DNA from 4 places in the Centipeda dianae genome. Region 1 is predicted to be linked to each of the others. Evidence: riboswitches for the same ligand, from Rfam matches in the RefSeq annotation. Region 1 holds a riboswitch; each other region holds the start of a gene.
The links. A riboswitch is a leader RNA that binds a small molecule or an ion and turns the genes downstream of it on or off. The one in region 1 is predicted to bind cobalamin.

Region 1 (7,475 bases):
CAGAGGCGATCAAGCTCTATGTCGAAGGAAGGCTGCGTACAGTAGGGCGAAAGGTACACATTTTGCCTGTCGTAGGGGGAGGATTATTATGAAGATCAAACGTGCTCTGATCAGTGTATCCGATAAAACCGGTGTAGTGGAGTTTGCACGCGTGCTGCATAAAGCCGGGATCGAAATCGTTTCCACGGGGGGAACGATGAGGACCCTCCGTGAAGCAGGTATCCCGGTCATCTACGTCAGCGATGTGACGGGCTTCCCCGAGATCATGGATGGGCGCGTCAAGACACTGCATCCCTTTGTGCATGGAGGTATTCTTGCTGTTCGCGGCAATCAGACGCATGAAAAGGCTTTGCGTGAGCTGAAGATCACACCGATTGACCTCGTCGCCGTCAATCTTTATCCGTTTAAGGAGACGGTTGCAAATCCGAATGTGACACTTGCCGAGGCAGTTGAGCAGATCGACATCGGAGGTCCCGCCATGATTCGTGCGGCGGCAAAGAATTTCAAATTTGTCACTGTAATTACAAATCCGGCACGTTATGCAGAAATTGCGGAGAAGATTGAAAAGGACGGCGCAGTCGATGGTATGACACGCATGAAGCTTGCCCATGAGGCTTTTGCCCATACCTCCGACTATGACAGTGCAATCAATGCATATCTTGCCGGGCAGTTGGAAAAATGAGGAAGATAACGTGAACATTCTCGTAATTGGATCGGGCGGGCGTGAACACGCACTCTATTGGAAACTCATGGAGAGCCCGCAGACGGACAATATCTATGCTATCCCGGGCAATCCGGGCATGGGGAAGCAGATCAACATCTCCGTGACAGACAACGACGCGATTCTGAAATTTGCCAAGGAGAAAGAAATCGGGCTTGTGGTTGTCGGTCCGGAAATTCCTCTCACAAACAGACTGGTCGACGATCTTGAGGAGGCTGGGATTTGTGCGTTTGGACCCCGCGCAAACGCAGCAGAGATTGAAGGCTCGAAGGCATTTGCGAAGGATCTCATGAAGAAGTATGGGATTCCAACGGCACGCTATGAAGTCTTTAACGAGGCAGAACCCGCGCGCGCGTATATTCGTAAAGAGGGCGCACCAATCGTTGTCAAGGCGGACGGACTTGCTGCGGGGAAGGGTGTCATCGTTGCCATGACGGAGCGTGAGGCTCTTGAGGCTGTAGATGCGATCATGGAGGGGAGTTCCTTCGGAGATGCTGGTGCACGCATCGTCATCGAGGAGTTTATGGAGGGGGAGGAAGCGTCGTTGCTTGCTTTCACCGACGGGAAGATCATTCGTCCCATGATCAGTGCGCAGGATCATAAGCGAGCTCTTGATGGAGATAGAGGCCCCAATACGGGCGGCATGGGTACCTATGCGCCCGCACCTGTTATGACGCACGAGATGATCGAACGCGCAACGGAGGAGATCCTAAAACCGACGATTGCCGCTATGGCAAACGAAGGCAGAGTCTACCGCGGCTGTCTTTATCTCGGTCTGATGATTACGAAGGACGGCCCAAAGGTAGTCGAATTCAATGCACGTTTTGGCGATCCTGAAACGCAGGTCGTCCTGCCGCTCCTCGATGGGGATCTCGTTCAGATCATGCGTGCCTGTTCTGAGGGTACACTGGCGGATGTCCCAATTCATTGGAAGAGCGGGGCGGCCGTCTGTGTGGTTCTCGCGGCAGGTGGATATCCCACATCCTATGAAAAAGGGGATGAAATTTTTGGGATCACAGATGCTGAGGCAATGGGCGCGCTCGTGTTCCATGCGGGTACGGCGGAGCAGGATGGTAAAATTGTCACGAATGGCGGTCGTGTACTCGGCGTAGTTGGCATGGGAGAGAGCATCGCATCTGCGGTAAAAAAATCCTACGCGGCAGTTGAAAAAATATCCTTCAGGAATGCGTATCATCGCAAGGACATTGCGCATCGTGCGCTTCATCGCTGATGATTTCAAAATCGGGGATGCCGTTATCTTTCGGTTCCCCGATTTTTTGTGTTTACCGCCGATTTGTCCAGTCATATTCACATATCATTGACAAGAATTATCATTCTGTGGTAGTTTGTTGAATTGGAATATGGGGATAAATAGGGAGATGATGTGATGCTGACATCCTACGATAAAAGTTACCTGCGGATCGGACTGCCTGCCGCACTTGAGGGTGTCCTCATGATTTTTCTGAGCAATGCAGACATTATCATGGTCGGAACATTGGGAACAGCTGCGATTGCTGCCGTCAGCATCTTTACGCAGCCGCGCATGATGCTCCTCACCGTTGCACGCTCTGTTGCCGCAGCGGTGACCATATTGATTGCGGAACGTTTCGGACGGGATCAACACAATACATACGGCGATATTCTCAAAAAGACAATGGTCTTGGTCATTGTTTTCTTGGGACTTGCACACATCGGCTTCTTTATCTGTCTCGATTCCATTCTTCTCTGGATGGGAGCGCAGCAGGACTATCTCGCCGATGCAATGACCTATGGACTTTGGACACTTCCTGCCGTCTTTCTTACGTCCGTCACCACACTCATGCAGGCGGTGATGTTTGGACGCGGAGAATCCATGCGTGTTCTGTCCATCAATATACAGGGCAACGTCGTTAACGTTGTGCTTAACGCACTTCTGATCTTTGGGCTTGGACCATTTCCGGCACTTGGGGTGCTTGGTGCAGCGCTCGGAACGGTGGGCGGAGCTGTATGGTCATTGATTTTGACCGTACAGATCTTGTACACGTGGGGAATATTCAGTCAGGGGAATTATCGTTTAACACGAGAATACCTCAGCGAATTTCTCGGCGTATTCGGCGGCATCTTCAGTGAGCAGGGCTTTGAGCGCATCGGTATGGTCGTCTATACGCGCATGGTTGCCGAACTCGGAACGATCCCATACGCTGTACACGCGATTGCGATGAATTTCTGCGATTTCTATTATAGTTTTTGCAATGGTATGGGAAAGGCAAGCACGGTTCTCGCAGGACACAATCGTGACATACATAAGCAGGATGAGTGGAGATGCTATCTCTGGAGGGGAATGCGTTGGAGCTTGATTTTTTCCGCTGCGGCATTTCTCATAACCTTTCTTCTGCGTGAGGAGATCTTTGGTATCTATGCTCACGATTCGGCCCTTATGCCTCTTGGCAGTTTGATTATCGCATACGTCGCCATTGTGAGTTTTCCGGAGGCATATCAGATGGTCTGCGCCGGAATTCTGCGCGCCAGTGGAAAAACAACACAGGTAGCAGCATATTCCTTTGTGAGTATTACGGTGCTTCGACCCATCATCACGTATATATTCCTTTACGAACTCAATATGGGACTTGAGGGAGCATGGATGTCGCTGGTTTTGGATCAGACCATGCGTGCTGCCTGTGCCGCCCTTCTTCTACGCAGAGTATATCAGACGAAGAATGACAATGGTTCATTGCACCTATGCTGAAAATGAATGAAAACAGCTTTGAAAGGACTTATTGACTAGCCCAACAAAATAATCTGAAATAAATGTCTTGACAAGTATATCTGATATGGATATACTACGTTAAGATGTATTAAAAACTGAATAAAATACGTTGCGAGTGTCAACAGGAAATCTCCTGTGTGAGACATCTGTTGTGCGATAAGAGGAAAATGGGTGCGATGCCCATGCTGTCCCGCAGCCGTAAATAGGGAGTGTTCTTCCACAGGCGCAGAGCCTGTGCCTGTAAAGTCACTGGGAGTAAGAAATCTCGGGAAGGCGGAAGAACACGCTGATCTATGAGCCGGAAAGCCTGCTCGCAATAAGATTCATTGATGGACTCACGAGAGATGGGGAGATGGATGCTAAAGTTTTTGTATGCATTTCACCGTCTTCCTCTTTTGAGGCAGACGTTTTTTATTTTCTGTAAAAGGAGTTGGGGAGTTGAGTGCAAAAGCAATCTTGATGCGTCTGGTGCAAATGGTCATCACATTATTGGGCGTCAGTTTTTTGACGTTCAGTCTGACCTTTATTGCCCCGGGCGATCCTGTGGATGCAATCCTCGAAACAGGAGATACCATTGTATCCCAGGAAACCATTGAGCAGACGAGGCACGAGTTGGGGTTGGATCGACCGTTTCACGAACAGTATTTTAGCTGGCTGAGCGGTGTTGTCCATGGAGATATGGGACGCTCCTACTCGGCAAAGATGCCCGTGCAGGAAAAACTCCTGCAGAATCTTCCGGGTACCCTCCTTCTGGCGGGGACAGCCGTTATCATGATGCTGCTGATCTCACTGCCTGCGGGGGTCATATCGGCAATCTACCGCAACCGGCTTCCGGATCAGATCATCCGATGCTTTACTTTTCTCGGGGTTTCCATGCCGAGCTTCTGGGTCGGGCTTATCCTGCTCTATGTGTTCGGGCTGAAATTGGGGTTGTTTCCGATTGCGGGCGGCGAGGTTTCCTTTGATCGTATGGTACTTCCCGCATTTACACTGGCTATCCTGCTCTCATCCAAGTACACTCGTCAGGTGCGTACGGCAGTGCTCGAAGAACTTGGACAGGACTATGTCACGGGACTCAAGGCGCGCGGTATGTCCATGTCACGGATTCTCCTGCGTCACGTTCTGCCAAATGCCTTCCTGCCACTCATCACCTTACTTGGTCTTGCGATTGGCTGGCTGCTCGGCGGCGTTGCCGTCATTGAGATCGTATTCTCGTGGCCCGGCATCGGACGTGTCGCCGTTCGTGCGATTGAGATGCGTGACTATCCACTCCTCCAGGGATTTGTCCTGTGGATTGCAACGCTCTACATGTTTGTCAATCTGATCGTTGATATATCCTACAACTATCTTGATCCAAGACTCAGAAAGGGGGCGAAGTCATGACGCGGGATCAACTGCTCTTTCGTCTATATACGGGAATTATCCTGTTGATCGTGCTCGTCGCCATCTGTGCTCCCTTGATTTCACCATACGATCCGTATACGTCGCAGATTCAGAACTCGCTTCTTCCGCCTTCTGCCGAACATTATTTCGGCACGGATAAGCTGGGACGTGACATCTTTACACGCATCCTCTATGGCGCACGTATCTCCATTACAATGGCTCTGATCGTTGTCGTTATTTCCGGTGGAATGGGTACATTGATCGGTGTTATCTCTGCATACATCGGCGGCAAGGTGGACAACGTTATCATGCGCCTTACCGATGTGTTTCTTGCCTTCCCGGGCATTGTCCTTGCGATTGCAATCGCAGGTGTGCTCGGCGGCAGTGCAGTCAACGCAGTCCTCGCCGTCGTCATCGTCGGATGGACGAAATATGCACGTCTTGCCCGCAGTCTGACACTCAAGGTCAAGCAGCAGGACTATCTGTCTGCAGCAATTACCAGCGGGACACGTCCGATTGATATGATTCGCCGACATATTCTGCCGAATATCATTCCGATCATCATCGTTACAGCGGCACTTGATATCGGCGCACTGATGATGGAGCTCGCGGGGCTCTCCTTCCTCGGGTTTGGGGCACAGCCGCCGACACCGGAATGGGGGCTCATGCTGAACGAGGGACGGCAGCTGATTCAGACAGCGCCGTGGCTTATGATTTTCCCGGGACTTGCGATTGCATCCGTAGTCGCAGTCTTTAATCTCTGGGGAGATAGTTTGCGGGACATCATGGATCCGCGCAAGGCAAATTAAAGGAGGAAAACAGATGGGTAAACTCAAACGATGGGTGGGCGTACTGCTGACCGGCTGTATGACCGCAGCACTTCTTACGGGATGCGGCGGCGGAAGTCAGTCCGCAGGGGACAAGACGACACTCAAGGTCGGTGTAACGAACTTTGCGGACACGCTTGAGCCGACCGAGAACTACTTCAGCTGGGTTGTTATGCGTTACGGCATGGGGGAGACGCTCGTCAAGTTCGACGAGAAGATGAACCCAACACCATGGCTTGCCGAGAGTTGGAAGATCGGCGATGACAAGCTGACATGGACGTTCAAGATTCGTGACAACGTCAAGTTCTCGAACGGTAAACCGCTGACGGCAGAGGCAGTCAAAGCCTCCCTTGAGCGTTCGTTCAAGAAGAACAATCGCGCAGAGACGTTCTTCAAGTACACAGAGATGAAGGCGGATGGTCAAACGTTGACCATTAAGACGGAAAAGCCGTCGCCGAGTATGCCGGGATTCCTTGCTGACCCGCTGTTCCTTATCGTCGATGTGTCGAGTGAAGGGGAGCGTGATTTCGCCAAGCAGGGGCCCATCTGCACAGGTCCCTATGTCTGTGAATCCTTCGTGAAGGAAAAAGCAGTCATGAAAAAGAACCCGAACTATTGGGATGGGGAAGTTCCGTATGAGACGGTCGAAATTCCGTCCATTGATGATCCGAATACGCGTGCGATGGCGCTCCAGTCGGGCGAAGTCGATATGGCTGTTAACATTGCGGCGGGCGATATTGGACTTTTCAATGACAATGCGAAATTCCACATCGACCGTATTTCATCTCTGCGTACCGTTCTCGCACGCATCAATACGAAGGGGGTTCTCGGCGACCCGAAGGTACGCGCAGCGTTTATCTCCATGACGGATCGTAAGGCATATAACGAGGTCATCCTGAAGGGAACCTTTATTCCGGGCAAGGCTCCGGTTCCGCCGTCCCTCGACTATGGTTTCGATCAGCTGACCGATCCGAATGCCTACAATGTGGATCGTGCAAATAAGCTCCTCGATGAGGCAGGGTGGAAGGATACCGACGGAGATGGCATCCGCGATAAGGACGGCAAGCCACTGTCTGTTGACTTTATCATCTACAACAGCCGTGCAGAGCTTCCGATCTACGCAGAGGCAGTGCAGGCAGATGCCAAGAAGGTCGGCATTGATGTCAAGATCAAGCCGGTGGACTACAACCTGCTTGACAAGATCGGTATCAGCGGCGATTATGACCTGCTGATTTCGAACATTACTACGGCAAACACGGGTGATCCTGAGATTTATCTCAACTGGTATTGGCGTACGAATGTAAACGGAGATAACCCGCAGAACGGCTCCGGCTACAGTAATCCTGCGTACGATGCGAAGTGCGCGGAACTTGCCGTCGAGTTTGATCCTGCAAAGCGCCGTCAGATCATGATCGATATGCAGCAGATCCTGCTCAACGATGCAGCAGGGCTGTTCCTTGGCTATCCGGAGACGAACATCGTCAGCTCGACAAAGATCACAGGTGCCATCATGCACCCGGCGGACTACTATTGGATCACGAACAAGATCAAGCCCGCGAACTGATAAGGAGGAGATGCCCGAATGTTGATTGAGGTGCGAGGACTTAAAATCGCATACGAAGGCACGGAAATGGTGCACGGTGTGGACTTCACTCTTAAAGATGGTGAGGTTCTGACCATTGTCGGCGAAAGCGGCAGCGGCAAGACCACCGTCATTCGGGCGATGCTTGGCTGTCTGCCTCATGTCGGCAGGGTCACGGCGGGGGAGATCCTCTATGACGGGAAAGACATGACGAAG
Region 2 (7,475 bases), 380 kb from region 1:
TTGACTCATCTCCTCATAGGATGGGGTATACATCGCCGCAAGAAATCCGATCTCCGCAAAGATCATGCAGTTCAGCGTAAGCACGAGGAGAAAGAGCGGCGTGATCGTAAAATGTGCGCCAAAAAGACGGCTCAGCACAACGATGATCGCCGAAGAGATCAGCCCGCGCAGAACAGATCCCGCCACCTTTCCGATGACGAACGCATCGGGGCGGATCGGAGCGATCAGATACTCCTCAAGACTTCTGTGGTAGACACGCTCCGCATGAACAGAGATAATGCTGTTAAAGCTGATGTTCATGGAGTTCATCGCCAGCAGCCCCGGCACGAGAAAGTCCAGATACGATCCGGTGCCAACGTCAATGCTGCGCCCGAGCCCCCAGCCGAATGCGATGAGGAACATCAGCGGCGAGACCATGCGGCTCAGCACATATTTGATCAGACGGCGCCGCAGCACAACCCAGTCGCGCCAGAACACCGTCCATATATCGCCGAGCATCACAGCCCCTCCTTTCGCCCCGTCAGCTCGATGAACACATCTTCGAGATTCGTCGGACGCAGCAGAACGCGCTGCATCTGCTCCTCAAGTGTACGCGCATGAGTGCGTGCCTCCTCGCGCGTGCGAAAAAAGCGATAGGTGCGTCCATCCGCCCCATCCCACTCCACCGCATACGCGCCGAGATTCTCGCAGAATGCACGCGGCGTCCGCACGTCGATGAGTGTCCCCCTGTTGATGATGGACACGCGATCGCAGAGTGCCTCCGCCTCCTCGATATAGTGCGTTGTGAGGAGGACAGTCACGCCGTTCTTTGCGATCTCGCGCACAAGATCCCAGATATGCCGTCGGATCTGCGGGTCGAGTGCCACTGTCGGTTCATCGAGGAAGAGCACCTGCGGGCGATGAATCAAGGCACGCGCGATCAGCAGCCGCCGCTTCATCCCGCCCGAGAGACGGCGCACATTATCGTTGCGTACCTCCGTCAGCTCCATCTCTGCGAGCAGTTTCCCAATCCGTGCCGTACGCTCCGCACGGCCGATATGGAAAAGACGCGCGTGCAATTCCAAATTGTCCCATACCGTGAGTTCCTGATCGAAATTGACCTGCTGCGGCACAACACCGATGCGTTCCTTGATGACGCACGGATCGCCGCTGATGTCCTGTCCGCCGATACGGATTTTTCCGCTCGTCGGATGTGTCTGCATGGTGAGCATACGGATGATCGTCGTCTTGCCCGCACCGTTTGGGCCCAAGAGGCCGAACACCTCGCCGCGCCGAACGGAAAGCGAAATCCCCGCAACCGCCGTTTTCCACGTTTTTTCCTGCGCTGCATTCGTGTGCGGAAATTTTTTGACGAGATTCTCCATTTCGATCATCATGAGTTCCATGGTCTTCAATCCGCCCGAAACTGGATCCCCGCCACGAGGCGTGCCTTCTCCATCACCGCCATCACCGTGCGCGTGGTTTGCAGCCCCTCCTCCACGCTTCGATAGTCCTTTCGTGCAAAAATATCCCGCATCGTCTCGAACTCGTGCACCATACGGTGCTCATGACGGTTCAGCGCATACGTCTCCGGCGCTCTGCCGCGCAGTCCGATGGTGAAGGAAGCGAGCTCGTTCGGTGTCCCCTCGGCGCGAATCCAGCCCGCCTCCCCCTGGATCAGGAAGAACGACGGACTGGAGCTGTCCTTTGCCGCCGCCGCCGTTGCAACAAAACCGTCATAGCGCAGAGCCAGGATGCCCGAGGTATCAATCCCGTTAAAGCCGATATTTGCACCGTAGTTCGCAGACTTCGGCCGCCCGAACAGGGCGACAATGAGCGAGAGATTATAGACATTCAGATCGTAGAGCGCCCCGCCCGAGAGGGCAGGGTCAAACGCAGGGGCAACATCGCGTGCAAGATAGCGTTCGTAACGGCTGGAGTACTGCGAGAAATTCGCCTGTACCATGCGGATGAGCCCAAGGCGCGGAAGTGCCTCCAAGATGCCGAAATAATTCGGCAAAAAGAGTGGAGTCATCGCCTCAAACAGATAGCAGTCTGCCGCGCGCGCACGCGCAATCAGCTCCTCTGTCTCCGCAAGCGTTGAAGCAAACGGCTTCTCCACAATGACATGCCAACCCGCCGCAATTGCCTGCCGTGCATAGTCGAAATGTACGCTGTTGACAATGCCGAGATAGACAAAGTCCGCCTCGTGCGCCGCGAGCATCGCACCGTAGTCCGTCGCCACCTGCGGTACATCGAACTCCCGCGCCAGTTCCTGCGCCTTTGCACGGCTCTGCGGGCGCGCACAGATGGCGACGACCTCAACATCCTCTACCTGACGCAGGGCAGTAAGAGCTTCCCGCGCAATCATTCCCGTACCGACAACCGCTATCTTCATCTCTCTGTTCTCCTTGTCATGCGGGACTTCCGTACCCCACACTATAAACACTGCTCCCTATTATAGCAGGGTATGCGTACAAAGAAAAGGGTCTGCCGCAGAAGTGAAACACTTCCGCAGCAAACCCTTCACCGCACAAAGTACGGATACGAACCGCTCTTACTTCATCATCTTGATATGATCTGCGTCCGCACCCTTATTTCCCTGCAGCGCATCCCATGCGTCGTCGGCACGCTCCACATACATATCGCGGATCATCTTGTTCTCACCAATCCCGTGGAGATAGGCATCCACCTTGTAGCCCTCGCTCTCGAGAACACTCTTGTGCGAGTCCGCATCTTTTCCTGCCATGTCGTTGTGCGCATGATCGCCCGCAACCATCATGATCGGCATGAGCGTCACATTCTTAACCTTATTCGCCTTGAGCTTCGGAATGACATCCTCGAGGCTCGGCCACCCCTCGACCGTATAGACATAGACGTTCTTATACCCAAGTGCGTCCAGCTTCGCCTGAATGACGGCATAGTATGCGTTGGAGACGTGCGGCGTGCCGTGCGCCATCAGGAGCAGCGCCTCATCCTTCCCCATCTTCGGGAACTGGCTGGAGACCGCCTGGAGGAATTCGATCACATCATCCGGCTGCTCCTCCTGCCCCTGCCAGTACATGAGCGACGTGCCACAGGTCATCGTCTTGAACTGCTCCTTGTACTCATGGAACACGGCCTTGACGTAGGAGTACTCCATGCCCGGGATGACATCGAGAGAGACGAGCGCCACACGCGAGTAGCCGTCCGCCTTGAGCTGTGTGAGCGCCTCCTCGGGCGTTGGGTACTTCTTGCCCTCGTTCTTTGCAATGCGGTCAATAATGATGTGAGATGTAAACGCCGTCACAACCTTCACGCCCGGATGCGCCGCCTTGATTGCATCCACCGTTGCCTCGATCGTCTTCTCACGCGTCTCCTTGAACGTCGTGCCAAAGCTCGTCACAACGATGGCATCCTTATTCGTGTAGTTCGCCATCTGCGGGTTCTCATACTTCAGAACACCGATTTCCGATGCCTCCATGAGTGCGGGTGTCACCGTCTTGACCTCGGGATTGAGCTCATACGACGCCTCCGCCGGGCTGTAGGAAAAGCCAAGGACCGCCGAGCAGGCAAGCGACGCAACCAGCATTTTCTTCCAATTCTTCATCCGAATTCCTCCCAAAAAATATAAAGAAAGGCTTTCCTGCAGGAGCAAGAAAGCCTCGTGAATCATCTTCACGAATCCCCTTCCTGTCGCTCGCAGGTCTGTGCCTTCGGCACACGGTGGATTGTCAGACAGGCAGTTCTCCTGGCTCGGTTCATCGCTCCCCTGCGCCTTCCCAAGAGGACATCCTCCCAGTGGCATCCTTGCAGGTTCGCTCCCCTCACAGTGGCGGGACCGCGCCGGCTCGTCCGGCTTCTCTATTAAGCACGCGCTACTGCGCTGCACCTGTCTCCCATTCATTTATAAAACTATACATAGAATACATCGTTATACACAGATTGTCAATCGTTTCACACCTTTATTTCGCAGCCCGTTCGATATGTATTCTGTTGCAGAAAAAAGGAGCCCCTATTCCTCCGGCGTACGCACCGTACGATTGATTGTGGTAAGTCCACGATAGACCGTACCGATGTCGAGATCGTCGCCGCGCGACTCCATGTATTTTTCGAGCTTTCGCTTGACGCGTTGGAGCGCGTTGTCGATGGATTTCACCTGCCGGTGCAGATCGACAGCGATCTCCTGATACGATTTGCCGTCAAGGTAACTCATGAGCACGCGCCACTCAAGGTCGCTCAGAATCTCCTCCATCTTCTGTTCAATGTCGATGAACTCCTCATGACTGATGACCAGCTCCTCGGGGTCGCTGATGCGTGCGCCCGACAGCACGTCGAGCAGGGTGCGGTCAGAGTCCTCATCATAGATGGGCTTGTTGAGGGAAACGTAAGAGTTCAGCGGGATGTGTTTCTGCCGCGTCGCCGTCTTGATCGCCGTGATGATCTGGCGTGTCACGCAGAGCTCGGCGAAGGCACGGAACGACGAGAGTTTGTCCTCGCGATAGTCACGGATCGCCTTGAAGAAGCCGATCATGCCCTCCTGCACAATGTCCTCGCGGTCTGCGCCGATGAGAAAGTAGGAGCGTGCTTTGGAGCGCACGAAATTACGGTACTTGTTGATAAGGTAGTCGAGTGCCTCGTCGCCGTCGCAGGAGCGGATGTGCGCGAGCAGCTCCTCGTCGGAACAGCCGTCATAGATGCTGTTCTCTGCAGCCGCCTCCTCCGCCTCACCTGTTTCCGCATCCAGTTCGACGGACTCAAGATCATCCGATTCTGCCTGCTCCTCATCCAACACAGACGTTTGCTTCTCGCCGTAAAAAATCATACGATTGCTCCTACAAATGTCCTATGATCCTTTAATATTATACCCCTGTTGCAAAAGCTTCGTCAAGATCCCCCGCGTTCAAAGGCGCTCACGAATGACGACTTTCTCCTCCGCATCGTTGTCATGAAGCAGAACGGACACATCCTCAAGTGCGGCGGTCGGAACATTCTTGCCGACGAAGTCCGCGCGAATGGGCAGTTCCCGATGCCCACGGTCGATGAGCACGGCGAGTTGGATCATGCGCGGACGACCGATGTCGAGAAGTGCGTTCATCGCTGCGCGGATCGTGCGCCCCGTATAGAGCACATCGTCCACAAGCACGACCGTCTTGCCCGTGATGTCCAAGGGCATCTCCGTCGGATGGACGATGGGCTGATAGGACAGTTCGTTGAGATCATCGCGGTAGAGCGTGATGTCAAGCACACCGCATGGCAGCTGCCGCTGCTCAATGCGTGCAATTTCCGCACCGATGCGCGCAGCAATCGTCACACCGCGCGTGCGTATGCCAACGAGCACAAGATTCTCCGTCCCCTTGTTCTTCTCCACAATCTCGTGTGAAATGCGCATGAGTGCACGCCGTATCCCGTCCCCATCCATGAGAACCGCCTTTTCCCGAAACTCTGTCATACCGTCATCTCCTTATGAACTTGTGCGCAATGTGCACAGAATCTCCTCCATATCCGCCGGAAGCGGTGCGGCAAACACCATTTCTTCCCCCGTGCGCGGATGTGCGAGACGGAGCGTCAGCGAGTGCAGCGCCTGTCCCGTGATCGCAAAGGGATTCTTCTTCGCCGTATACTTCGGGTCGCCGACGAGCGGATGTCCGATGCTCGTCATGTGTACACGGATCTGATGTGTGCGTCCCGTCTCCAGACGGCAAACAACATAGGTATAGTCACCGAACCGCTCAAGCACCTCGAAATGTGTCGTCGCGGGCTTTCCGTTTTCCCGCACAATCGCCATTTTCTTACGGTCGGTCGGATGCCGCCCGATGTCGCCCGTAATGATCCCTGCGCGCGGGACGATGTTGCCGTACACGATGGCACGGTACTCCCGCCGCGCATCCTTGTCCCGAATCTGACGTGCGAGATAGTGATGCGCCATATCGTTTTTCGCCGCGACCATCACCCCCGATGTATCCTTGTCGAGACGGTGTACGATCCCGGGACGCAGAGCGCCGTTAATCCCCGAAAGATCACGGCAGTGCCACAGCAGTGCATTGACCAGCGTTCCCGTATAGATGCCGGCAGCAGGGTGAACCACCATGCCGCGTGCCTTGTTGACGACGATGATGTCCGCATCCTCATAGAGAATGTCAAGCGGGATGTCCTCCGCACAGATCTTCGTCTCCTCAGCAGGCGGAACGGTACACACGACCGTCTCACCGCCGCGCAACTTATAGTTTGCCTTGCGCTCCGCGCCATCTACCGTGACCTGTCCGTCCGCAATGAGACGCTGTGCATAGCTGCGCGAGAGATCGGGCAGCTGCCGCACAAGGCACAGATCCAATCGCTCGTCCGCGCGGTCAGCCGTGAATGCTGTGCTCATCATCAAATTTCCCTTCTCTGTACAAAGAGAGCCCAGAGAACCGCACTCGTGCCGAGGACAATGGCAATATCCGCTACATTGAACACAGGCCAGACACGAAAATCAAAGAAATCCACAACATGTCCGAGACGGATGCGGTCGATCAGATTGCTCACCGCACCCGCTGCAAGGGCAACGCTGCCATAGTGAATGAGGGTGCCGCTGCGCCGCAGACGGTCATAGTACACAAGGAATGCGCCGAAGAACACGACTGCCGTGACAAGAAAGAGCCACTGCTGGTCACGGAAGATCCCAAATGCCGCCCCGGGATTGAGCACGAACGTGATATGAAAAAAAGAACCCGCGACCGGAATCGACTCGCCCGGCAGCATCGTCAGTTCAATGCAATATTTGACCAACTGGTCAACCAGCAAAATCCCCAAAAAAGAGAATGCGGCTGTTACGCGTCCGCTCATCGCTCTCAAATATCCTCCTGCTGTTTCTCATCCCCGGCACTTTCACGTGTCGTACTTTTCTCCGCCGCCACATCGGGCATCTCCGCAATCGCATCCTCGATCAGTGCAAGCTCCGCCTGCACGTTTCCCTTCATGCGGCGCAGAAATTTATGCTTCTCACGCACAAGGCGCTCGTACTCCGACACAATGGAGCGCAGCTTGTCTGCCGCCTCATCCATCTGTGCCTTTGCCTTGAGCGTTGCCTCACGATGGATGTTCTGCGCCTCCCGTGCCGCCGTTTCAAGCATGAGATCGGCATTTCGCTTCGCGCTTGTTGTCATCTCCTCAGAGGTTTTCTGAGCCACCACAAGCGTTTCGCGCATACTCTGTTCGATTCGCCGAAAGTCCTCGATGGTCGTCTCTGCCCGCCCCAGATCCGCACGCAGCCGATCTCTCTCGTCAATCACTTCAGCATACGCCTGCATGACTTCATTCAGAAAATCATTGACCTCCGTCTCATCAAATCCGCGAAAGCTCTTTCCGAACTCCTTCGCATGTATATCCATCGGTGTCAGCACTCTGCTCCCGCCTTTCCTCAAAAGAACCGGTTCAGTACGACGACCGTGCGTCCCTTCTTCGTCTGCCCGCGCACCTCCGTCACCTCGACACGTCCGCGTCCGCGCATGGAGAGCACATCCCCCTCCTTGATC
Region 3 (7,475 bases), 1.2 Mb from region 1:
TCAAGATAGACAAGCAGGACGGAGATGTCGGCGGGGGATACCCCGCTGATGCGGGATGCCTGTCCGATGGAGTGCGGGCGGATGGCGGCGAGTTTTTCCGCCGCTTCGATGCGCAGGCTTTTGATGGCACTGTAGTCCAGCCCCTCAGGGATGCGGCGGCTCTCAAGACGCTCCATGCGTGCGATCTGTTCGCGCTGTTTTTTGATATATCCGTCGTAACGCGCCATGATCTCGACTTCCTCTTTGACATCTGCCGCAAGAGGCGGGAGGTCAAAGAGCGGGGCGAGTGCGTCATAGCTCCCCTCGCGGGAAAGGAGGGCGAGGAGTGTCATCGGGACGCGCAGGGGCGCAAATCCTGCCGCTGCAAGACGTGCCTCGGTCTCGGCACTGGGGCTGAGTTTTGTGTGCTCCAACAGGCGCAAGGTCTCCTCGATGGCATCCCTCTTCGCCGTAAAACGCGCCCACCGCGCATCGCTGACCAGCCCCACGGCGCGTCCAATCGGGGTGAGGCGCAGGTCGGCGTTGTCCTGCCGGAGGATGAGGCGGTACTCGGCACGGCTCGTCATCATGCGGTACGGTTCGTCCGTACCCTTGGTCACGAGGTCGTCGATGAGAACGCCGATGTAGCCGTCGCTGCGGCGCAGGATCAGCGGCTCCGCCCCTGTGATTTCGCATACGGCATTGATGCCTGCGATCAGTCCCTGTGCCGCTGCCTCCTCGTAGCCGCTCGTGCCGTTCGCCTGTCCCGCCGAGTAAAGCCCCGCGACACGTTTTACGGCAAGGGACGGCGTGAGTTGCAGCGGATCCAAACAATCGTATTCGATAGCATATCCCGGGCGCATAATGCGTGCGTGCTCAAGTCCCGCGATGGTGGTGAGAAACGCCTCCTGCACATCCGTCGGCAGACTGGTGGACATCCCCTGTACATAAATTTCGTTCGTATGCAGTCCCTCGGGTTCGAGGAAGAGCTGGTGGCGATCCTTGTCCGGGAAGCGTGCGATCTTCGTTTCGACGGACGGGCAGTAGCGCGGCCCGATCCCCTCAATCACGCCGTTTGCCATCGGGGCGCGGTGGAGGTTCGCACGGATGATCGCGTGCGTTCTCTCATTTGTATAGCTGAGGTAGCACGGTGCCTGTTCATCCGGCATCGCATCCGTCAAAAAGGAAAATGCGGGCGCAGCAGGGTCGCCCTCCTGTATGGCAGTTTTGCCAAAGTCAATCGTGCGGCGGTCAACGCGTGCGGGCGTGCCGGTCTTAAAGCGCATGAGCGTGAGACCGAGCATCCGTAGCGCGTCCGAGAGCGCCATCGCGGGGCGCTGCCCGTTCGGACCGCTGTCGTAGATGGTCTCGCCGAGGATGATGCGCCCGCGCAGATACGTCCCCGTGGCGAGGATCACGGCGCGTGCCGTGAGGCGTTCGCCCGTCTCGCAGCGGATGCCCGTGACACGCTTTTTCCCCGCAGTTTCCTCTGTGAGAAGCTCCGTCACAAGCAGCTGGCGTACATCGAGGTTCTCGGTGTTTTCAACCGTCTCCTTCATGATGCGCTGATAGAGGAACTTGTCTGCCTGCATACGGAGGGAATGGACGGCAGGGCCCTTGCCCGTGTTGAGGAGGCGGCGCTGTATGCTCGCGCGGTCGGCGGCAATGCCCATCTCCCCGCCGAGCGCATCGATCTCGCGGACGAGGTGGCTCTTGCCTGGGCCGCCGACGGACGGGTTGCATGGCATCATGGCGATGTTGTCGAGCGAAAGCGTGACGATGAGGGTACGCCGTCCCATGCGTGCCGCCGCAAGCGCCGCTTCGACACCTGCGTGCCCTGCGCCAATGACGATAATATCATAATCTGTAGTACTGTTCACGTAATGATTTCCTTTTGGTTTTATCACATAAATTGTAATGTTTTTGTGTTATTCCTTTACCATAAAGTTTACGGGTACCTCGGCGAGATCCGTCTCCATGCGCCGCCAACGAACGCCCGCAGAGTCAAACATCCGCTTGGAGATCTTCGTCGCCTCGCTCACGGCGTATTTGTCCGAGAGGTAGACAACCTCGCGGATGCCGCTCTGGATGATTGCCTTGCAGCATTCGTTGCACGGGAAGAGCGACACGTAGATACGACAGCCCTTCAGTGACGTACTTGCGTTGAGGATGGCGTTGAGTTCGGCGTGCACAACATAGGGATATTTCTGCTCCGTGAATTCCCCCGTCCGTCCCCACGGGTACTCGCGGTCGTCGCAGCCGTTCGGCATACCGTTGTAGCCGACACCGACGATGTGCTTGTCCTCGTTGACGATGCACGCGCCGACCTGCGTGTGTGGATCCTTGCTGCGGTAGGCGGAGAAGATCGCAACGCCCATGAAGTATTCGTCCCAAGAGATAATCATGCTACTCTCCTTGCACTACATACATTTGTTTGATATAATGAAATAAGGCACTGCCAGTAACGGTAGGCGGCTAATCTTGCCCCTTTCAAATACGAAGGGGGGTGATGGTATGGGTATCTATGAGATGTTTGTGTTTCTCATTCTGCTCATTGCCTTGATCCTCGCGATCAAGTTCTAAACAAGAAAAATCCGCCGCACGCTTCCAACATGTAGGCGGATTATTCCAACTCTGAGGGGCGGCCGCCCATCGGCAGTGCCCTTTTTCTATGCTTATTTTACTTCAATTCGCGCAGTTCGTCAAGGCTTGCACTGCATACACGCGTTTGCTATAATGAGAAAAGGCACTGATAGGCGCAGTGGCAACTCAGCCCCCGAAAGGGGGGATCTGCATGGAGACCTACGAGTTCTTGACGTTTCTCGTTGTGTTTACCGTCTTAGTCTTATCCGTTAAACGATAAATGAGAAAGCCCCGCCTTGCGCTCCAAACTGCAGACGGGGAACTTCTCGCGTGTATAAGGGGCAACCGCTGAGCGGCAGTGCCCTTTTTCTATGCTTATTTTACTTCAATTCGAGCAGTTCGTCAAGGCTTGCACTGCATACATTTGTTTGCTATAATGAGAAAAGGCACTGATAGGCGCAGTGGCAACTCAGCCCCCGAAAGGGGGGATCTGCATGGAGACCTACGAGTTCTTGACGTTTCTCGTTGTGTTCACCATCTTAGTCTTATCCGTTAAACGATAAATGAGAAAGCCCCGCCTTGCGCTCCAAATCGTAGGCGGGGTAATCTCTGCTATAACATTGGGGGCAACCGCTGAGCGGCAGTGCCCTTTTTCTATGCTTATTTTACTTCAATTCGCGCAGTTCGTCAAGGCTTGCACTGCATACATTTGTTTGCTATAATGAGAAAAGGCACTGCTATCAAAAACGGTAGGCGGCTAATCTCGCCCCCGAAAGGGGGAATACACATGGATACCTATGAGTTCCTATCATTTCTCGTAGTATATACCATACTGATTCTGTCAGTAAAAAGATAAATGAGAAAACCCGCCTTGCGTCTCCAAACAATAGGCGGGGATTCTCTCCGGTTATATAGGGGGCGGCCGCCCATCGGCAGTGCCCTTTTTCTATGCTTATTTTACTTCAATTCGCGCAGTTCGTCAAGCATCTGACGCTCTTCCCACCTCTGTTCAAAAATTGAGAAGAAATCTCTGTTAATATAGGATTGACAAAACATGAAATATAAAATAGAATGATGTCAATTTGTATAAAACTATATAGAAAACAGGTGCCCGTGAGGGCTTAATAGGGAATTTGGTACAAGCCAAAGCGGTCCCGCCACTGTGAGGAGGAGCAGAGCTGCATGGGAGAAGTCCCGTCACTGAGGAGCGATCCTTGGGAAGGCGCAGCCGAGCGAGGAATCCGAGCCAGGAGAACTGCCTGTTTTGCGCGACCTGTAAGGAATCGCTGATAAAATGAAGTCTGTCAGATTGGTGTAGATTTTTTGTCTGAACAAGGAGATAAACCGGACGCATAGCCAAAGCTATGTGGAGGATTTGTCGACACAGTGCAGGCAAAAAAGATACGTCAAGATGGCATGGCTGAATTTATCAGTGCTTCCGGTAATCCACGAGCGATGGGGAGGGGAGCCGATACCGTGGCAACGCGGCGGCTTTCTTTGTGTGGGAAGCCTTTTTTTATGCAGTCGGTCAGCAATGCCGGAGGGTGTTGCATGGGATGGAAGGGCTATGCCCGATCAAGGAGGAAATGACGAATATGAAGAAGAGACATCTTACGCTTGCAGTCCTCGCAGGGCTCTTGTCCACGGGGGGGGGGCAGACCTCTGTCTATGCGGGACATGATGAGAATCTGCAGTCCTACACGATTGATAATATCGTGGTCGAGGCGGAGCAGACGATCAACCAGTTCGGCGACACGGTGACAGAGCAGTCCTACTACCGCACGGGCGGCGATGTGAAGGTCATCACGCGCGAGGAGATCGAGAAGCGTCACTACACGGATCTCACCGAGGCGATCAAGCGTATCCCGGGCGTGACGTTCCAGAACCCCGGCTATCGCGGCGGCGAGTACGGGTACCAGACCTATAACAACGGCGTGCTTATCAACGGCGACTCGCGTGTCGTCATCCTCATCGACGGGCGGCGCGTGGACAACCTCACGAGCACCCGCTTTAACAGTCGGAGCACCTCGGGCAGCAAGTCCACAGGGGTCAACCTCGACCAGATGCTCGGCATCGAGAGCGTGGACAAGATCGAGGTCATCAAGGGACCCGGCGCATCCGTCTATGGACCGGACGCGACGGGAGGTGTCATCAACATCATCACGCGCAAGGGCGCAGTCGAGCAGAAGGGGACGCTCGATCTTTCCACAGGCTCGTGGCACAAGCACAACTATGCGCTCACCCTCTCGGGTGCGCTGCAGGACGATCCGACCTTCCACTATTTCGGCACGGTGACAAAGACGATGAGCGGTGATACGGAGTATGTGGACGGCGAGACGGGCAGGACAGGTACGCTCGGCGGCTCGCGTTGGAAGGAAGAGGCGGTCAACATCCGTCTCGACAAGGATCTCGGCAAGGAGCAGAGCATCAAGCTCTGGTACAACTACAAGGCAGGCAAGGATGGCTACCCGATCTCGACGCCGCGTCTCAAATACTGGAATCAGGACGACTGGGAGCGTATTATCTTTGCAGCTGCCGTTGGCAAGCTGAACAGCAGTAATCAATTGGTCGGCGATCCCGCATTCGGTGACGCAGACAACCCGGGTTACGCGAACCTATATGCACTTGATGGCAAGGTATACAACTCGTTCAGTCGGTTTAAGAATAATGACTGGGAGCTGAAGTGGACATTCGACAAGGACAATGGTATGGAGAGTTTTGTTCGCCTCTATTACCAGAATCATCGCTACTCCTCTCGTGATAAATACAGATGGTCACTTAGTGATGACCCCGCCGCAGACTATCAGGCACGCTTTCCGGGCGGTGCGACGGCTGCCGAGCTGAAACAGTGGATTCGTGAAAATCTCGCACCATTCCCGGGCGGCGATCCGGCGAAGGTGCAGGAATGGCTGGAGAAGACCGACGGTACAGCCACAGAGCCGACGGGATGGCAGAAAGAACGTAATCAGGGCGTTCAAGTGCAGTATGCGCGAGCAATCGGCAAGAACGATGTTATTGCGAGCCTAACCTATGATCGTGCTAAGACTGTTGAAAAATACTATAGCCGGCGTACAAGAAAATATGTGGAATCTACAACGAGCCGTAACACGGTGATCGGCTATGTGCAGGACAAGATCCACATCACGCCGAACTGGGACCTGACCCCGGCGCTCCGCTATACTTACTACTCGGATTATGATTACACGGGCAATGCCGGATTCAAGGGAAAAGGAAAATCCCATCTCATCACACCTGTGCTCAATACGGAGTATCTGATCGATGATACGCTCAGCGTATATGGCGGTTGGACACAGATCTATCGTCCCGTGCGGCAGGGAGACTATACGACACTGCACGGCATCTACAAGACGCCGCTCGAAAATGAGCGTGGTGATGTGTGGACGCTTGGCGTACGCAAGGAGTTCTCGCAGCATTCCGCCCTTGCAGTTCATTATGACTGGACGCGGATGTCGAACGCGATTGCATCGTTCCCCATCTGGGATGCGTCGATTCCTGGTTATGACTACACGGCAGTCAATGCCCGCGAGGACAAGACGTCCTTTAACATCACGTTTGACCACGCCTTTGACAAGCACGTCACAATGAGTGCATCCTACTCGCATATGGATGATAAATGGCAGGTCAAGAGCGGCTGGAATGTCGATCCGAGCTGGGGGCTTAACGGCGAGGACGACATCAACACACAGATGAACCGCCTCCGCCCGCAGAACCACTATGCGCTCAACCTTTCCTATGAGAATCAGAAGCTCTATACGGGACTGCTGATGAACTGGTACACGGGGAACAACCTGAGAGCCTTTACGGATCGCCAGTTCCTCGTCCTTGACTGGAACATCAACTACAGCTTTACGCCCGATCTGACGGGATATATCACCGTCAACAACCTCACGAACGAGGCATATCAGACCTCCTATAGCTCCTACAACGGACTTGGCTCCTCCACCATGCCTGCGCGCAGTGTGATGGTCGGCGCTCGCTACACGTTCTAATTGTTCGGAAATGAAAGGACGCAAGACATTCTTCCCAAAGGATGCCTTGCGTCTCTTTCTTGTAGGAGGAAGGATGAAACTTTCATATATATTGCTCATCGTCCTCGCTCTCCTGTGCGCGGCGTGCAGTCCGGTCGTCAAGGTGCATGAGAATGAGCGTCGTCCCGCGATGCCGGCGCAGGCGGATGCGGCGTATACGCCCGTTACGATTGAGAACATCGACGAGAAGGGAGCACCGGTCTCTCAGCTCTACGAGCAGCCGCCGCAGCGCGTCGTCGCCGTCTGGCAGAACTCCATCGAGACGCTTCTCGCGCTCGGTGTGGGGGATCGGATCATTGCGGGGATGGGCGTGCCGAATGTGAAGTACATCCGTCCCGAATACCGCGCGGCATACGAGGCGATTCCCTACACGAGCCTTGAAAATCTGGACGTGGAGACCATTCTCATGATGCAGCCCGATCTCATCGTCGGCTGGTCGTCCACCTTCTCACCGAAGGTGCTGCGGAGTGCGGCATTTTGGCAGGGGCGCGGCGTGCACACCTACATCGCGCCGTCCTCCGCGCGTGCGGTGAGGACCAAGACCATCGCGCAGGAGTATGCGGACATCCAAAGTCTCGGGCGCATCTTCGGGCGGGAGGAACGCGCCGATGCACTCGTGGGCGAGATGGAGCATGAAATCGCGTTTGTCGCGGAAAAGACCGCAGGCATGGAGCAGCGTCCGCGCGCCCTCGTCATCGAGCTCATGGGCAAGGAGATCCGCTCGTACGGGAAGGACACACTCGCGGGCGATATGCTCCGCGCACTCGGTGCGGAACATCTGGCGGCGGACGGGCAGAGCCTCAGTATGGAGGAGCTGATCGAGCTGAATCCCGATGCGCTCTTTCTCATTGTCATCGAGGACGA
Region 4 (7,475 bases), 440 kb from region 1:
AGCGTTACACGCCCATCTTTGTCGATGTACGGGAACAGATAGCGGACAATTTTCTCGCGCAGCGTGCCGCTCGCGAGAATTTTCAGCTTTGTATGCATCGCATACGCCTTGCCCGCAAAGATCTTCATGAGGTTGCGCTGGACGATCAGTGCAGAGCGGCGCGGTGCTTCGCCTACATCGAGGGTGAAGAGATGGCTCGATACTTCGAGCAACTTCACCTTTGTTATTGCACGCACATACATATCATAGGGGCGTTTCAGAACCTCGTAGACCTCACCGAACATATCGCCCGGCCGATCGATCTCCGAGATGAAGATCTGTCGTCCCGAATAGGTGTCCTTGAGAATGTGTACCTCGCCCTCAAGCAGGATATAGAGCGAGTGGGGCATCTCCCCGTCGTGGAAGATGAGTGCTCCCTTCGGGTATGTGCGCAGCGTAACATCGCTTGAGGCGAGGAGTTCGGCAACCTCCTCTGCATTCATTCCCTGCGCGAGACTCGTCTGTGCGAGAATGTGTGCGGCATTTTCCTTTTCCTTTGACATCATGATACTCCTGCATATACAAAAAAACCGCCCACACGGGACGGCTGTCATATACAATGGTGCTCACTGAGGGATTCGAACCCCCGACCCCCTCCATGTGACGGAGATGCTCTACCAACTGAGCTAAGTGAGCCTAAAGGAAGCACTGATAAATTCAGCACCATCACCTTGACGCATCTTTTTTGCCTACACTTCGGCGGAAAATCCTCCACAGAGCAGCACTCTGCGTCCGGTTTTCCGCCTTGTTCAGACGAAAAATCTACGCCAATCTGACGGACTTCATTTTATCAGTGATTCCTAAGAAAAAATCCGCATCGCTGCGGATGGAAAATCAAATGGTGGGGTTAACAAGATTCGAACTTGTGACCTCCTCGATGTCAACGAGACACTCTAACCAACTGAGCTATAACCCCATTTTGTCGCTCATGTCCAAACGACAAGATGGATTATAGCAAGGATGGGGGCATATGTCAAGAAAATTTTTTTAGAGAATGAAACAGGGGCACAATTCTTATTTGCGGTGTTTTTGTCGATGAGAGTCAAAAAACGCAGAGGGGTTTCCTATCCTCTGCGTTTTTGTCCATTTCTCTGTGATTCCCTAGAAAAGGAAACGAACGCCTACATCGGCGCGCCACTTGTTATCCAGTGTTGCACCAAAATTCTTCGTGTATGTCCCATAGATATACGAGCTGTCGTTGAGTTTATGACTTCCGCCAAGTTCGAGATCCACCCAAGTGTCCTTCAGGTCGATCTCTGTGCTGCTTGTCGGCTCGCTCGGCGCAGTGAATTTACTCGTCATTGTGCCGCTGAACTCGTGCGCCAGTGCTATTTTCATAAATAGGTTGCTTCTTGGCGTGTCAGTGCCAACCCCAATGCCAATCCTGCCGACCGTGCTGTTAAATGCATCCTGTTGAACGCGTATTTTCTTTCCTGCAACATTGGTCGGCGCATCGTAGTCCGCCCCTTCCAAATGACCATAGGTCAGTTCTACACTCGGCTCGACGTAGAATCCGTTCTTTTCAGGAAGTTTTTTCCCATATTCCATGCTCAGGGAGAACCCGTGCGTTCCGTAGTCGCCATCCATGCGGTAGCCGCTGTCGGTGTAGGCACTGTATTCATTGTTCAGATGCGTGCCTTTCCCGATGATGTCGAGGTACTGCCCGTCGTCTTTCTGCATACTCCCGTAGAGTGCGATGCCGCTCAGTCGTCCCTTCCCTGAGCCGTTGCCGTAGGATGCACTGGATGTTCCGTACTCCAGTGCAATGCCGGTCGTCCAGTCCTTCACCTTTCGATCGTATCCGAGCTGTGTAATATGGTAGTTCTGCCTGAGATTGAGATGCTCGTCCTCAACCCCCGTCTTGCCGCCCAGATATTTCACCCAGATGCCGTTTTCTTCGCTTCCCAGACGCAGATCGCCCATGCGGCGGCGCAGGTCGTTATTGTTTCCCGCCCAAAAGACGGAAGAAGCCAGCATCGCGCTCTTTGCACCGCGTACCAGCGGTGTCTCCTTTTCGAAGATCGGTGACGACAGCTTTGCCTGCCCGTCGGCGGCTTGATAATCGAGCTGCATCTTTGCCGCCGGGGCGACCAGACCGCCCTCCACTGCCGCGATTCCTCTCAGGTTCCGCTCTCCGTTGACATAGCCCGTATAAGAGAGCTTGCCTGCGAGTGCCTGCAAGCTTTTCTCCACTTCCGCCTTGTATTCCTCCTCGTTCAGGCTCTTGCCGATGGTCGGATTCTGTGCGGAGAGCGTCACCTGCGAACCTGCGGCGGCATGGTTGACGACGAAATTCCCTCCGACGAGACTGCCGTCCGCCGCACGACCATAATGCACCGCCTCATGACCGCTGTAGTTATCTACGGTAATGGGGCGCGTGTCTTTTTGGTGGATGTGTCCGCGCTCCGCCTCCGACGCCCCGCCGACAAGGTTCCTCACCTTGCTTCCTGTGTAGAGATAGGTGTTTTTGTCCGCCCGGTTGGGAGCCGCCACGCGTTCCGCGCCGATCCACTGATTGTTCCAGACGGCACCGTTCTTCAGGTACATATCGACACCGGCGTGATGTTTGTTCTGTCCGTTTTCAGCGAACTCGTTGAGCACACCGCCGGTCAGCTTCGACTTTGCCGTGGTCAGACCAATGGAGACGAAAGAGCCGTGTGCGTCCGGATTGGGGTCGATGCCATAGTTTTTGTGCAGCACCCCGAGGTTGCCATAGACATCCACGTCTGCTGTCCCCGGAGTCTTCCCATCGGCACCGGTATTCATGAACACCGAGCCCTCCTCGGCAAGCATCGCATAGGTATCGGATGTGGTGAGTGCGTGCGTGACGATCTTGCCGCCGCGCACGGTGATGTATCCGTCCTTATTGGCTTGGAGCGCCACGCCTACAATGTCCATATCCACGTTGCCGTTGATTGTGCATTTTGTATCCCCGTGCTGCTCACCGTACGAGTACCCGCCGTAACCCGCATAGATGCCGCTCATATAGTAATGTGCGATGTCCGAGGTGGACGATGATTTGCCCCGCGTGGCCGGATTTTTGTTTTTCACCACCATTTTCAAGTCGCCGTTGATCGTGAGATCTGCGCCCTCCAAGAGGTACAGCCCCGTCACATTGTTGTACCACTGGCCGCCCCCATTGCCGGAGACGTTGACCGTGACATCCTCATTCCATACTTCTTTTTGGTCGTCGTGCATCGTACGGCCGTAGGCTTTGCCGTTCGTATGTTTCTCAATCGTTTTCGCCGCGCATACCGTCGCACTCGATAGGACACTTACCGCCAGCATAGAGGCAAGAACCATGTTCTTTTTGTTTCTCCTGCCGAGCATCTTCCAATACGCCATAATTATTCCTCCTTCATCATCGGGACGAAACACCGCATTTCATCCAAGCAACATAATCGTCGGCTATTATAACATCTGCTTTTTTTATTGTAAAATAAATTTTCGTTAAAAAATTATGCAAAAGAAAAATGACGACATATCGGCAATCGAGAAAGTAGAATAAATGAGGTTTTTGATTGTATTGTTGCATCACAATTCAACTTGACAGTGTATTAACAGTATGATAATCTAGGCTTATCTTTTTGAAATAAAAATATAATTCAATATTTTGCCAATCGGGTGCGCATTGCGCTCAAGGAATCACTGATAAAATGAAGTCCGTCGTATTGGTACAGATTTTTTGTCCTGCCAAGGAAACAAACCGGACGCATAGTAGGGCTATGTGGAGGATTTGTTGACGATGGCAGGGCGGAAAAGATGTGCTAAGACGGCGGTGCTGAATTTATCCGTGTTTCCTGAATAGAGAAGCAGGTGCAAGACCTGCGCTGTCCCGCAGCTGTAATGCAGAGTCGACCTCAATATGTCACTGGGAAACCGGGAAGGCGGGGAAGACGAGGAAGCAGAGCCAGAAGAACTGCCCGATTGGAACGCTGTATCGTCCCTGCGAGAGACAGGAAGGCGCGATTATCTTTGTGTGTTTCGTGTGCCTTTTTGCCGGAGAGCAAGAAGGCTTTTTTTGTTACATGGTGTGTGCATCTTTTGCTCGAAAGCATAACGAGAAAAAGGTAATGGGGATCAGGCAGAAGGAGAGGCGTATGATCTGATGTGTCGATGTCGCAGATACAAGCACATATCGGATCTTGGGATATTGTTTTTTCTTTTCGCTGTGATATTTTGCACGATCTTTATTTTACGTGAATTTACAACAACATCTTTACCGATTCATGATGTTCTGCCGGAGAGACAGACGACGGTGCGCAGTGTGCAGACCTATAACTCACGAGGACAGCAGGAGATGTTGGTCATCACGCGTGAACCGCAGCGGATTGTGGTGATGGATTGGAACAACATTGAAATCCTCTTGGCGTTGGGATTGGCAGATCGCATCGTATTAGCCTGTATGGAGCCTCCGCATACGACTGATTTACAGGAGCGGTATCCGGAGGAATTTGCCAAAATACAGGAAATTGCTCCGGAGAGAGTAAGTTTGGAAATGATTCTGGCCGCGGAACCGGATCTGATTTTCGCACGGCAATCCGCATTTTCTGAGCGGAGACTCCGATCGACAGAATGGTGGCACAAACGTGGTGTAGCTACCTATATTCCTGTGACATCAAATACCGGAGAGAAACAGACCATCGAAAAAGAACTCCGCTACATACGTGATGTTGGTATCGTGTTTGGCTGTCCGGAGAGAGCTGAGGCGATTGCAGCAGACATCTCCGCTCAGATTGGGCAGATACGGGAACAAACAGCGGGGAAAAGGCAGGATCGTGTCATCGTTCTGGAAGGCTCACCATCAAAATATGTGATCAACTATAATGCGCGTTGGCTTGTCGGTGATTTTCTGCACACACTCGGTGCTCGTATGGCGACAGATGTGCAGTTTCGCGACGCGGAGACTTTATTGGTCTTAGATCCGGATGTTATCTTTGTGGAATATTTTGATGAGCATACGGCTTCTTTTGCAGATCAGTTGATGCATCATCCGGAATACCGTTCGCTCAAAGCCGTGCGGGAAAACCGCGTCTACCCAATTCCTGTGGAGTATATGTATATGCCCGGGCTGCGCACAGCAAAGGGGCTTTGCCTGTTTGCAAAAGGTCTGTATCCGGACATTGAATGCGATATGGAAACCAAGGGGGGCGGTTCAAAGGTCATATCGAACCTAGAATAATATGTATCTCCATGAATGTTGGAAAGGATGATTCTCATGAAAAAAAGAGCCGTTCTCCTCAGTATTCTGCTTGCAGGGTCCGTCCATCTGCCGGTCGTATATGGCGCAGCCGCTGAGAATAAGGATTCGTATTCTCTGCCGGATGTTTTTGTGTATGGCAATTATAAGGACGAAATTTTCCATGGCGGGCAAATTGTACGCAAGAACAATTTGGGCATTATTGGCAAGGCAGACTTTATGGATGTACCGTTTAATGTGATGAGCCTTTCGCAAAAGTCCATTGACATGAATCGCTCCTCCGGAAATACGCTCCTTGAGGTGCTTACGTTGGATCCCACGGTGACCTCTGACGGCGACAATACCTATAATGATGTGCATATTCGCGGCTATCGTCTGCGTTCGCAGGACTATTACATCAATGGCGTGCCGGGGATGCTCTCCCCTTCGTCGATTCCAACCAATTTCGTGGACAGGGTGGAGATCATCTCAGGGCCAAATACGTTGGTGAACGGGATCGGTAGTTACTCTGCCAGTGCGGCCGGCACCGTGAATCTCGTTCCGAAAGTTGCGGAAGATGAGACGAAGATCGTCTTCCGGGAAACCTTTTCCGGGAAGAGCCATTTTGCTCATGAACTGGATCTCGGGACACGCTTCGGGAAGGACAAGGAGTGGGGCGTTCGGGCCAATATCGGCATCGAGGATGGAGCAACGCGATTCCGAAATGAAAAATATAAGGAAAACAATGCTTTTGTCAATGTCGATTATCGGGGAGAGAAAACTTCTGCGCAGCTTTTGGTCGGACATCGGGAGGTGCGCCACAAAGGATGTCAGACAGGAATCCGACTGGGTGGTCATTCTCTGCCAAAACCGCCGCAGGGGGATGCAAACTTTCAGCCTTCGTGGGGAGAATACAGCCATGCCAACGATATTGTGACGTTTTCTCTGGCGCAGCAGCTCAATCCCTCGGCAGAACTGTTTTTTAAGTGCGGGTATCATACCGATGAGTGGGATCCCGTGATCATGGCGTACTATCCAAGGCTGACCGATGAGAAGGGGAATTTTATAACCTATGTGGAGATGATTCGGGAGAACAGAACCTTTCGCGGGTATGCCGGGGGTGTTCGTCTGAAAGCCGATACCGGTCAGATGCATCACGATATTGTGCTGAGCGCGGATCGGTTGGAGGGCGAGGAATGGATTGAGTATGATACGGATTACTATGATGATCTGCTTCCTCCTTACAAGGGGAATATTTACGACAAATCCTCGTTTGATAAGATGATCCCGCCCAAGGCACCGAATTGGGGGTATCATGATGATGACGACGATAAGGTCATGAAGGGAATCAGTTTTGTCGATCGCATCGTCACCGATGATGACAAATGGTCTTTTTTGCTCGGCCTTCGTCATCAGGTTGTTTCACAGGGAAAAAATGACAGCTCCAAGTATAGTCCAAATTTCGGACTGATGTATGCGCTGAACCCCCATGTGAAGGTGTATGCCAACTACATGGAAAGTCTCGGCAGGGGAAGAAAGGTGGGCAGACGATATGCCAACAGGGGAGAATATCTGCCGCCACAGACCACCGAGCAATACGAGCTTGGCGTGAAATGGGATGCCAAGCGTCTGGGCGGGAGCTTCAGCATTTTTTCCGTGGAGCAGGAAAATCTCCATGTGGATGCGAATAATCGGTATGGCTATAACGGCCGACAAAAAAATCAAGGGGGACAAGTGACGGTATTCGGACACGTAACGCCAAAACTCAATCTCCTTGGCGGGATAATGTACCTGAACGCCAAGCAAAAGGGTGGAAAAAATGACGGTAGGACGATTGCGGGAATTCCAAAATGGAATTTCACACTCTCCACCGAATATCAGATGAATGCGGAATGGTCACTGACGGGACGTATGGTGGCGAATAGCAAGGCACCTATGAATCCGCTTGCCAGCAAGCATGTACCGGGATGGTGGCGACTGGATCTTGGGGCGCAGTACAAACATACATTTGCGAATGGAGATGCGCTGCGCGTGGGGCTCAACGTATTTAATGTACTGAACAGAGAGTATTGGGTTGTTCAGGATGCCGTTGCGGAATCGGTCTCGATGCATGGTCCGCGCAGTCTGGTACTGTCTCTGGCGTATGATTTCTAAGAAGTACTGTCATATCAGAAACAGAATACGCGTACGGGAGTGTCCCTGTACTTGGACATTGTTTCGATGATGTGTCGATGTATTCATTGGTGTTTTGTCAAAG

Region 2: another riboswitch for cobalamin. It lies ahead of QU667_RS07740 (sirohydrochlorin cobaltochelatase); the one in region 1 lies ahead of nikB (nickel ABC transporter permease).
Region 3: another riboswitch for cobalamin. It lies ahead of QU667_RS00150 (TonB-dependent receptor plug domain-containing protein); the one in region 1 lies ahead of nikB (nickel ABC transporter permease).
Region 4: another riboswitch for cobalamin. It lies ahead of QU667_RS08005 (ABC transporter substrate-binding protein); the one in region 1 lies ahead of nikB (nickel ABC transporter permease).

What each region holds. Positions count from the first base shown of each region.
Region 1 covers NZ_CP128650.1:1,182,641-1,190,115, reverse strand. The annotation lists gene purN (phosphoribosylglycinamide formyltransferase) at 1-92, shown strand, start outside; gene QU667_RS05810 (IMP cyclohydrolase) at 89-682, shown strand; gene purD (phosphoribosylamine--glycine ligase) at 693-1,952, shown strand; gene QU667_RS05800 (MATE family efflux transporter) at 2,109-3,446, shown strand; cobalamin riboswitch at 3,564-3,796, shown strand; gene nikB (nickel ABC transporter permease) at 3,906-4,850, shown strand; gene nikC (nickel transporter permease) at 4,847-5,659, shown strand; gene QU667_RS05785 (ABC transporter substrate-binding protein) at 5,673-7,241, shown strand; gene QU667_RS05780 (ABC transporter ATP-binding protein) at 7,260-7,475, shown strand, end outside.
Region 2 covers NZ_CP128650.1:1,566,399-1,573,873, forward strand. The annotation lists gene QU667_RS07725 (ABC transporter permease) at 1-498, opposite strand, end outside; gene QU667_RS07730 (ABC transporter ATP-binding protein) at 498-1,385, opposite strand; gene QU667_RS07735 (Gfo/Idh/MocA family protein) at 1,391-2,377, opposite strand; gene QU667_RS07740 (sirohydrochlorin cobaltochelatase) at 2,537-3,568, opposite strand; cobalamin riboswitch at 3,683-3,869, opposite strand; gene sigH (RNA polymerase sporulation sigma factor SigH) at 3,974-4,783, opposite strand; gene pyrR (bifunctional pyr operon transcriptional regulator/uracil phosphoribosyltransferase PyrR) at 4,862-5,410, opposite strand; gene QU667_RS07755 (RluA family pseudouridine synthase) at 5,423-6,331, opposite strand; gene lspA (signal peptidase II) at 6,334-6,786, opposite strand; gene QU667_RS07765 (DivIVA domain-containing protein) at 6,792-7,331, opposite strand; gene QU667_RS07770 (YlmH family RNA-binding protein) at 7,361-7,475, opposite strand, start outside.
Region 3 covers NZ_CP128650.1:24,531-32,005, forward strand. The annotation lists gene mnmG (tRNA uridine-5-carboxymethylaminomethyl(34) synthesis enzyme MnmG) at 1-1,859, opposite strand, end outside; gene QU667_RS00140 (deoxycytidylate deaminase) at 1,908-2,384, opposite strand; cobalamin riboswitch at 3,651-3,839, shown strand; gene QU667_RS00150 (TonB-dependent receptor plug domain-containing protein) at 4,158-6,572, shown strand; gene QU667_RS00155 (ABC transporter substrate-binding protein) at 6,646-7,475, shown strand, end outside.
Region 4 covers NZ_CP128650.1:1,620,339-1,627,813, reverse strand. The annotation lists gene QU667_RS08025 (Crp/Fnr family transcriptional regulator) at 1-545, opposite strand, end outside; tRNA gene QU667_RS08020 (tRNA-Val) at 600-675, opposite strand; tRNA gene QU667_RS08015 (tRNA-Val) at 879-955, opposite strand; gene QU667_RS08010 (autotransporter outer membrane beta-barrel domain-containing protein) at 1,141-3,384, opposite strand; cobalamin riboswitch at 3,796-3,980, shown strand; gene QU667_RS08005 (ABC transporter substrate-binding protein) at 4,148-5,221, shown strand; gene QU667_RS08000 (TonB-dependent receptor) at 5,249-7,372, shown strand.